3 regions of the Bradyrhizobium sp. KB893862 SZCCT0404 genome follow, and region 2 is predicted to be linked to each of the others. Evidence: predicted binding sites of a transcription regulator. Region 2 holds the regulator's gene; each other region holds the start of a gene.
The links. Region 2 encodes HrcA, which represses chaperone genes, less so after heat shock. Its sites were predicted from a motif close to GTTAGCACTCNCNNNNNGNGAGTGCTAAC; they were not measured.
Positions count from the first base shown of each region.

Region 1: a site for HrcA is predicted at 1,546-1,574, ahead of JQ617_RS30340 (co-chaperone GroES). Genes of this name have one in related genera too.
Region 3: a site for HrcA is predicted at 1,940-1,968, ahead of JQ617_RS01145 (co-chaperone GroES). Genes of this name have one in related genera too.

Region 1 is NZ_JAFCLT010000009.1:114,094-117,366, forward strand. Features, by position in the region: gene JQ617_RS30330 (protein phosphatase CheZ) at 1-639, shown strand, start outside; gene JQ617_RS30335 (hypothetical protein) at 829-1,350, opposite strand; gene JQ617_RS30340 (co-chaperone GroES) at 1,662-1,958, shown strand; gene groL (chaperonin GroEL) at 2,155-3,273, shown strand, end outside.
Region 2 is NZ_JAFCLT010000005.1:307,122-310,394, forward strand. Features, by position in the region: gene rdgB (RdgB/HAM1 family non-canonical purine NTP pyrophosphatase) at 1-80, opposite strand, end outside; gene rph (ribonuclease PH) at 91-804, opposite strand; gene hrcA (heat-inducible transcriptional repressor HrcA) at 973-2,061, shown strand; gene grpE (nucleotide exchange factor GrpE) at 2,158-2,763, shown strand; gene pncA (bifunctional nicotinamidase/pyrazinamidase) at 2,900-3,273, opposite strand, start outside.
Region 3 is NZ_JAFCLT010000001.1:216,661-219,933, reverse strand. Features, by position in the region: gene JQ617_RS01155 (O-linked N-acetylglucosamine transferase, SPINDLY family protein) at 1-1,107, shown strand, start outside; gene JQ617_RS01150 (usg protein) at 1,324-1,611, opposite strand; gene JQ617_RS01145 (co-chaperone GroES) at 2,011-2,325, shown strand; gene groL (chaperonin GroEL) at 2,371-3,273, shown strand, end outside.

The DNA.
Region 1 (3,273 bases), on a different contig from region 2:
ACCGCTGCCCCGCTGTCCGGCAGCGCGGCCATGGCGGCGATCGACGCCTCCACGGCCCATGAGCTTTCCGAAGCGCGCACCATGCTCGAGACCTATCGGGCGCAGATCGAGCAGTGCGAGAAGCTGAAGGTCGAGCTCGACCTCATCCACGACGCCATCGATCGCACCAAGCGCGAAATCGCGACCCTGCACGGCAAGAGCTTCGACGGCGGCGAAATGGCCAAGGTCAACGGCGAGCTCGGCGCGGTGGTCGGCGGCACCGAGCAGGCGACCCAGCAGATCCTCGAAGCGGCCGAGTCGATCGACCAGTCGGCATCGGCGCTCTCCAAGGTCGATTCGGTCGACCAGCAGAAGCGGCTCGCCGACGACATCCAGGAACGCGTCATCTCGATCTTCGAAGCCTGCAACTTCCAGGACCTGACCGGCCAGCGCATCAGCAAGGTCATGACCACGATGAAGTTCATCGAGCAGCACATCAATGCGATGATGGACATCTGGGGCGGCGTCGACGCGATCAAGGCCCATGTGCCGGCGCCGGTCGACCAGCGCAGCGACGACGAAAAGCTCCTCAACGGCCCCAAGCTCGCCGGCGACGTCGGCCACGCCTCGCAGGACGACATCGACGCGCTGTTCGACTGAGCGCGCGAGATAGGGACAAGCTAAACGCCGGCCCCTGGGGCCGGCGTTTTTGTTTTTGGGGCCTTGGTCGTCATTCCGGGGCGGCTCGACAGAGCCGAACCCGGAATCCAGAGCTTTAAGGAAGGGAGCCCACCACATCGAGATTCCGGGTTCGGTCCTGCGGACCGCCCCGGAATGACGGAGAAAAAATCACGCCCTCGGCGCGCAGCGGACGTAGACCATGTTGCCGTAGCGGGTGGCGGCGTCCTTGTCGATGAAGCGGGTGATCAGGACGCGACCGTCGAAGGAGACGATCTCGCGGTCCTGCTCGCCGGGGGTGGGACCCGCCGGGCCGATATAGTTCTTGCCGCTGGGCGAGCCCTTCAGCCGCAGCTCCTGCGGGGTCGCCTGGTCGGCCAGATGCATGATCACGCCGCCGGAGGAGCCGGCGGTGATCACGTAGGGGTTCTTGCACTGCGCCCTTGCCGCGGCCTCGGTGCGGGCGCGGTCGGCCGGGTTCTGGAACGAGGCGAGGCCCCAGCGGCCGACGATCTCGTCGGCGCGGATGGTCGCCGGCATTTCCGGACCGGTGCCGGGCTCCGCCTCAGGCGGCGGGGACGAGGACGAGAACGACGGCAGGCTCATGCCGCCGCCGCAGGCGCCGAGCAGCAGCGCCAGGCAAGAGGCGGCCGCCAGATTGGCAACCGTGCGCGCGTGAGCTGAACTGATCATGGCATTCCCCCGAACAAGACCATGGCCGCATCCCTCCCGCAGCCAAGCGCAAAACTGCTGCCGGAGCAATGACGTCCTTTGATACGCCGGGCCCCGAACAAAGTTTCCAATGCCACCATCCTATATCCGCCTCACCAATCGCTTAACCACCTTTGCTTGACAGGATCGCGGCCAAGCCATATTTCCGGGCGCACTATTAGCACTCGGAAAGCCCGATTGCTAAGCGCGCCGTTCGATCCGAAGAGGGGGAACGGAAGCGCCGCCCCACCCACTTCCACTACTTCCGAAGCGAGCCTCCAAAGGGAAACGTCATGGCTAAATCCAAATTTCGTCCGCTGCATGACCGTGTCGTGGTCAAACGTATCGACGCCGAGGAAAAGACCAAGGGCGGCATCATCATCCCGGACAGCGCCAAGGAAAAGCCGTCCCAGGGCGAGATCGTCGCCGTCGGCCCGGGCGGCCGTGACGAGACCGGCAAGCTGATCCCGATCGACCTCAAGGTCGGCGACCGCGTGCTGTTCGGCAAGTGGTCGGGCACCGAGGTCAAGATCGACAACGAAGAGCTCCTGATCATGAAGGAGTCGGACATCATGGGCGTGCTGGCCTAAGGCCATCCGCCTGAACGGCCGCTGAATGCCATGCCGTCATGCCCGGGCAGAAGCGCGAAGCGCGTCTTCACGCTAGATGACCCGGGCATCCATCCTTCCGCAGGATGATGGATTGCCGGGGCAAGCCCGGCAATGACGCGGAGAGCGCCGTACAGCCCACAACAAGACACATCACGACACACGAGGGATTGCAGAAATGGCTGCCAAAGACGTCAAGTTTTCCGGAGACGCGCGCGAACGCATGCTGCGCGGCGTCGACGTTCTCGCCAACGCCGTCAAGGTGACGCTCGGCCCCAAGGGCCGCAACGTCGTCATCGAGAAGAGCTTCGGCGCGCCCCGCATCACCAAGGACGGCGTCACCGTCGCCAAGGAGATCGAGCTCGAGGACAAGTTCGAGAACATGGGCGCCCAGATGGTGCGTGAGGTCGCCTCCAAGACCAACGACCTCGCCGGCGACGGCACCACCACCGCGACCGTGCTGGCCCAGGCCATCGTGCGCGAAGGCGCCAAGGCGGTTGCCGCCGGCATGAACCCGATGGACCTCAAGCGCGGCATCGACACCGCGGTCCAGGCCGTCATCAAGGACATCGAGAAGCGCGCCAAGCCGGTCGCCGCCTCCTCCGAGGTCGCCCAGGTCGGCACCATCTCGGCCAACGGCGATGCCGCCATCGGCAAGATGATCGCCCAGGCGATGCAGAAGGTCGGCAACGAGGGCGTCATCACCGTCGAGGAGAACAAGTCGCTCGATACCGAGGTGGACATCGTCGAGGGCATGAAGTTCGACCGCGGCTATCTGTCGCCCTACTTCGTCACCAATGCCGAGAAGATGACCGCCGAGCTCGAGGACGCCTACATCCTCCTGCACGAGAAGAAGCTGTCGGGCCTGCAGGCCATGCTTCCCGTGCTCGAAGCCGTGGTGCAGTCGGGCAAGCCGCTCGTCATCATCGCCGAGGACGTCGAGGGCGAGGCGCTGGCCACCCTGGTCGTCAACCGCCTCCGCGGCGGCCTCAAGGTCGCGGCCGTCAAGGCGCCGGGCTTCGGTGATCGCCGCAAGGCCATGCTCGAGGACATCGCGATCCTCACCGGCGGCCAGCTGATCTCCGAAGAGCTCGGCATCAAGCTCGAGAGCGTCACCGTGAAGATGCTCGGCCGCGCCAAGAAGGTGGTGATCGACAAGGAGAACACCACGATCGTCAACGGCGCCGGCAAGAAGCCCGACATCGAGGCCCGCGTCGGCCAGATCAAGGCGCAGATCGAGGAGACCACCTCGGACTACGACCGCGAGAAGCTCCAGGAGCGCCTCGCCAAGCTCGCG
Region 2 (3,273 bases):
GCGAGCAGCTCCTTCATCTCGGCGAGCTTGCCGGGATTGTGGGTCGCGATGACGAGCTTTCCGGTGATTCGGCGGTGCATGGCTTATTGACTACGCGACAGCCAGTTTCTGCAAGTCCACCAGGCGCGCGATGCCCTTCTGGGCCAGGCCGATGAGCTTCAGGAACTCGTCCTGCGTGAACGGTTCGCGTTCCGCGGTGCCCTGCACCTCGATGATGCGGCCATCGCCGGTCATGACGAAATTGGCATCGGTCTCGGCTTCCGAATCCTCGGCATAGTCGAGGTCGAGCACCGGCGTGCCGTTGTAGATGCCGCAGGAGATCGCGGCGACGTTGTCGCGCATCACGTTGGCCTTGATCATGTTGCGCGCCTTCATCCAGTTGATGCAATCGGCGAGCGCGACCCAGGCGCCGGTGATCGAGGCCGTGCGGGTGCCGCCATCGGCCTGGAGCACGTCGCAATCGACCGTGATCTGGCGCTCGCCGAGCGCTTCGAGGTCGACGATGGTGCGGAGCGAGCGGCCGATCAGGCGCTGGATCTCGACGGTGCGGCCGCTCTGCTTGCCGGCGGAGGCTTCGCGGCGGGTGCGTTCGGAGGTCGCGCGCGGCAGCATGCCGTATTCGGCGGTGACCCAGCCGCGGCCCTGGCCCTTCAGCCACGGCGGCAGGCGGTCTTCCAGCGTGGCGGTGACCAGCACATGGGTGTCGCCGAATTTCACGAGGCAGGAGCCTTCCGCATATTTGACCACGCCGCGCTCGAGCGTCACGGGGCGCAATTCGTCGGGCGCACGGCGGCTTGGCCGCATGGGAAATCCTCCAGAAATCTCGGAATTGGGCTGTTCGCGGTGCTTGTAGGTGGGGTGAGGGTGGGCAGCAAGGCTTTTTCGCCCCCGGTTTTCCACCCCGCAAACGCCACGCTTGTCAGAACCGTCCTGGATGGACAAATTATGAGCATCTGAGAGGAGTTACCGTCTGTGGCCCATCACGATCCGATCCATCTGATCGCGCCGCGCGCAGGCCTCGCCCAGCTCAACGAGCGTTCCCGCGACATCTTTCGTCAAATTGTCGAAAGCTATCTCGCGACCGGCGAGCCCGTGGGCTCGCGCAACATTTCCCGCCTGATCGCCATGCCGCTGTCGCCGGCCTCGGTCCGCAATGTCATGGCCGATCTGGAACAGCTCGGCCTGATCTACGCCCCGCACACCTCCGCCGGCCGGCTGCCGACGGAACTCGGCCTGCGCTTCTTCGTCGACGCCCTGATGCAGGTCGGCGACCTCAATGACGCCGAGCGGCAGGCGATCCAGAGCCAGCTCACCTCCGTCGGCCAGGCCCAGTCGGTCGAGGCCGCGCTGGACCAGGCCCTGACGCGGCTGTCGGGCCTGACCCGGGCCGCGGCCGTGGTGCTGACGCCGAAATCCAATGCGCGGCTGAAGCACATCGAGTTCGTCCGGCTGGAACCGGAAAAGGCGCTGGTGATCCTGGTCGGCGAGGATAGCCAGGTTGAAAACCGCGTGCTGACGCTGCCGCCGGGGGTTCCCTCGTCGGCGCTGACCGAGGCCGGCAATTTCCTCAATGCGCGCATCCGCGGCCGCACGCTGGCGGAGGCGCGGCTCGAGCTCGAAACCGCGCTCGGGGAGGCCCGTGCCGAGCTCGACCAGCTGACCCAGAAGGTGATCTCGGCCGGCATCGCCAGCTGGTCCGGCGGCGAGAGCGAGGACCGCCAGCTCATCGTCCGCGGCCATGCCAATCTGCTGGAAGACCTGCACGCGCTGGAGGATCTGGAGCGGGTCCGCCTGCTGTTCGACGATCTCGAGACCAAGCGCGGCGTGATCGACCTGCTCGGCCGCGCCGAGACCGCGGAGGGCGTGCGCATCTTTATCGGTTCGGAGAACAAACTGTTTTCCCTGTCGGGCTCCTCCACGATCATCTCGCCGTATCGGGATGCCGCCGGCCACATTGTCGGCGTTCTCGGTGTGATCGGGCCGACGCGGCTGAATTATGCCCGCGTGATCCCGACCGTGGACTATGCCGCCCGGATCGTCAGCCGCCTGCTGGGGGGCTGACCGGCATTTGCGCCGATCACGGGCGCTTGATTTTCGGAGCTTTAGGCACGATATCCGGGCCAACAATCCCTGGAAACGAGTTCGAGATTTGAGCCGATGACCGATCGAGACCGGCAACCCGAAGACACGACCGCGCCGAGCGGCGAGCCCGTGGTGTCGAAACCCTACATCATGCCCGACGATCCCGAACCGGGTTCGGTCGAGCTGTTGCAGAAGGAAGCCGCCGAGGCCCGCGACCGCATGCTGCGGACGCTGGCCGAGATGGAGAACCTGCGCAAGCGCACCGCCAAGGAAGTCGCCGACTCCAAGCTCTACGGTATCACCGGCTTTGCCCGCGACGTGCTCGACATCGCCGACAATCTCCAGCGCGCGCTCGATGCCGTTCCGGCCGAAGCGCGAGCGGCGGCCGATCCCGGCCTGACCGCGCTGATCGAGGGCGTCGAGCTCACCGAGCGCTCGCTGCTCAGCGCACTTGAAAAGCACGGCGTGAAGAAGCTCGATCCGCAGGGCCAGAAGTTCGATCCGAACTTCCATCAGGCGATGTACGAGGTGCCCGATGCGTCGGTGCCGTCAGGTACCGTCGTGCAGGTCATGCAGGCCGGCTACACCATCGGCGAGCGCGTGCTGCGCCCCGCTCTGGTCGGTGTCGCCAAGGGCGGCGCGAAGCCCGCGCCTGCGGCGAACAGCAACGAAGTGAACTGAGCCCGATCCTCATCCTGAGGAGCGCGCTCGCGCGCGTCTCGAAGGATGAAGGCCCGGCTCTCGCAGCTGGGCCTTCCATGGTTCGAGACGGCGCTGACGCGCCTCCTCACCACGAGGGTCTGGTCGTGCGCCCCGCCTACGCGCTCGCCGCGATATCCGCAGACTGAATCCGCTTCACGCCGGCCTTGGCCATGTCGGCCCAGGCCTTTGCCAGCGAGCCCTGGGTGTCGATGCCGCGGCAGGCGTCCTCCACGACATAGACTTCGAAGCCCGCCTTGCGTGCGTCCAGCGCGGTCCAGGCGACGCAGAAATCCGTCGCCAATCCCGCCACGAACACGCGCTTGATCTTGCGGCCCTTCAGATATCCCGCGAGTCCGGTTGAGGTCTTGCCGTCGGCTTCGAGGAAGGCCGAGTAGCTGTCGACGTCCTTGTGAAAACCCTTGCGGATGATGAGTTCGGCGTGCGGGATCGACAGGTCCTTCGACAGCGCAGCGCCGTCGGTGCCCTGCA
Region 3 (3,273 bases), on a different contig from region 2:
AACCGCGATCCGGACCGCCCCCTGGTGCTCGGCTACGTCTCGTCCGACTTCAACGCGCATTCGGCCGCGTTCATCTTCAAGCCGGTGCTGCAATATCATGACCGGGATCAGTTCGAGGTCGTGTGCTACTCGTGCTCGTCCAAGCTGGATCCGGCGACCGAGGAATTCCAGAAGATCGCCGATCGCTGGCGCGACGCCTCGCAATGGAGCGACGATCGCCTCGCCGAGGAGATCCGTGCCGACGGGATCGATATCCTGATCGATCTGTCCGGCCATACCAAGGGAAACCGCCTCGGCGTGTTCGCGCGCAAGCCGGCGCCGATCCAGGCCCATGGCTGGGGACACGGCACCGGCACCGGGCTGCCGACGATCGACTATCTGTTCTCGGACCCGGTCGCGATTCCTGCGGAGGTCCGGCACCTGTTCGCGGAAACCGTCGTCGACGTGCCCTGCTTCGTGACGCTGGAGCCGCTGCCGATCGAGCTTGCACAGGTGTCGACGCCGGCGATCTCGAACGGCTTCGTCACATTCGGCGTCTTCAACCGCGTCAGCAAGATTTCGGACCAGGCCGCAACGGCCTGGTCCAGGATCCTGGAGCGGGTGCCGGGCTCACGGCTGCTGATCAAGGATGTCGCGCTGGACGATCAGCTGGTCCGCGACAATCTGATGGCGCGGCTTGCAAGCTGCGGCGTGCCGGCCGAACGCGTCGAACTGCTCGGCAAAACGCTGCGTATCGATCACCTGGCGGCATATAACCGCGTCGACATCGCCCTCGACCCGTTCCCGCAGAACGGCGGCGTCAGCACGCTGGAAGCGTTGCAGATGGGCGTGCCGGTCGTGGCGAAGCTCGGCAACAGCCTGCCGAGCCGCGCCGCCGGTTCGATCCTCACCGCGATCGGACTGCCGGACTGGGTGACGGACAGCGAAGAAGGCTATGTCGACATCGCGGTGAGCCGCGCCGCCGAGCTCGGCGACCTCGACAGGCTGCGCGGCGAATTGCCGGCACAGGTCCGGGCTGCCGCCGCGTGCAACCCGGTGTCCTACGCGCAAGCCGTGGACGAGGCCTATCGCGCGATGTGGAAGCGATACTGCGACAGCGCCGCCTGATTGTGTGTGTAGGCTTCGCGTGGCCGCGCGCCGGACGCAGCTCCAATGCAGCTGTCGTAGGGTGGGCAAAGCGACTTGTCCGCCGTAGCTCGAAGAGCGAAGGCGGAAGCGTGCCCAGCACTGTTAGATGCGATCACAGAGAGATGGTGGGCACGGCGCTAGCGCGCCTTTGCCCACCCTACGAGACCGGTGCTCGCTGCGAGACCTGTCTCGCCCTCAATGCAGCCGGAACACGCCGTCCACGGCGCGCAGCTCGGCCGGCTTGATCAGCTTGGAATGGGCGACGGTGACCGAGAACAGCGGACCCTCGAGCTTCTCCTGCCAGAAAGCCAGGAAGTCGGTTAGCGCGGGGAATTTCGGAAACATGTCGTAGTTCTGCCAGACATAGGTCTGGAGCAGCGAGGGATGATCCGGCATTCGATAAAGAATTTGCGCCGTCGTCAGCCCGTAGCCCAGCATCTGTTTCCGGAAGTCCTCGGAAACGCCCCCAACCCGCAGTCCCATGCCAACCTCCTTTGCAGGAGCGCATTCAGGGGCGGCTTTCCGGTACGCTGCGACGAGCCACCCGGTGGAGATGCGCTCACATGAGAGAAATGTGACGCAAACTGACAACCCATCTCAAGCCCAAAAGTTTAACAAGCTGTTGAAATTCAATGCGTTAGCAGCAGACATGCCACCGTGCTAATACGGTCCCCAAGGGCGCCCTGCGAGGCCCCCTTGGGCTGGTTAACGATGGGAAAGAGATTCTGGCAGTCGGCGCTTCCGGGTGCTGATTTTTCTGCTAGAAGCCCTTGCCCCCGCAAAATTCCTGTCCTATTTCAGCTCGGCCGGCGCTAGCACTCGCGGGCGCCGATTGCTAACACTTGAAAAACTCCATCTCGTGCAAATGCTTAGGAGGACTGCATGAAATTCCGTCCGCTTCACGACCGCGTCGTGGTCAAGCGCATCGACGCAGAAGAGAAGACCGCAGGCGGCATCATCATTCCCGACTCTGCCAAGGAAAAGCCCTCCCAGGGCGAAGTCGTCGCCGTTGGCCCGGGTGGCCGCGACGAGGCCGGCAAGCTGATCCCGATCGACCTGAAGGTCGGCGACCGCGTGCTGTTCGGCAAGTGGTCCGGCACTGAAGTCAAGATCGACGGCGTCGATCTCTTGATCATGAAGGAAAGCGACATCATGGGCGTCCTCGACGTCCCCGCTTCCAAGAAGAAGGCGGCCTAAGAGCCCCTCTCTCCCTCCAGTCAAACATCTCAAGGAAAATTCCAGATGGCAGCCAAAGAAGTCAAATTCTCGGTTGAAGCGCGCGACAAGATGCTGCGCGGCGTCGACGTTCTCGCCAACGCGGTGAAGGTCACGCTCGGTCCGAAGGGCCGCAACGTCGTGCTCGACAAGTCGTTCGGCGCTCCCCGCATCACCAAGGACGGCGTCACCGTCGCCAAGGAGATCGAGCTCGAGGACAAGTTCGAGAACATGGGCGCCCAGATGGTGCGCGAAGTCGCCTCCAAGTCCGCTGACGCGGCCGGCGACGGCACCACCACCGCCACCGTGCTCGCCCAGGCGATCGTGAAGGAAGGCGCCAAGTCGGTTGCCGCCGGCATGAACCCGATGGACCTCAAGCGCGGTATCGACCTCGCGGTCGAAGCCGTCGTTGCGGACCTCCAGAAGAACTCCAAGAAGGTCACCTCGAACGAGGAGATCGCCCAGGTCGGCACCATCTCGGCCAACGGCGACCAGGAGATCGGCAAGTTCCTCTCCGACGCCATGAAGAAGGTCGGCAACGAGGGTGTCATCACCGTCGAGGAAGCCAAGTCGCTCGAGACCGAGCTCGACGTCGTCGAGGGCATGCAGTTCGACCGCGGCTACATCTCGCCCTACTTCGTCACCAACGCCGACAAGATGCGCGTTGAGATGGACGACGCCTACATCCTCATCAACGAGAAGAAGCTCTCCTCGCTGAACGAGCTGCTGCCGCTGCTCGAGGCCGTGGTGCAGACCGGCAAGCCGCTGGTCATCGTCGCCGAGGACGTCGAAGGTGAAGCGCTCGCGACCCTGGTCGTGAACCGCCTGCGCGGCGGCCTCAAGGTTGCTGCCGTCAAGGCTCCGGGCTTCGGCGATCGCCGCAAGGCCATGCTGCAGGACATAGCGATCCTGACCGGCGGCCAGGCCATC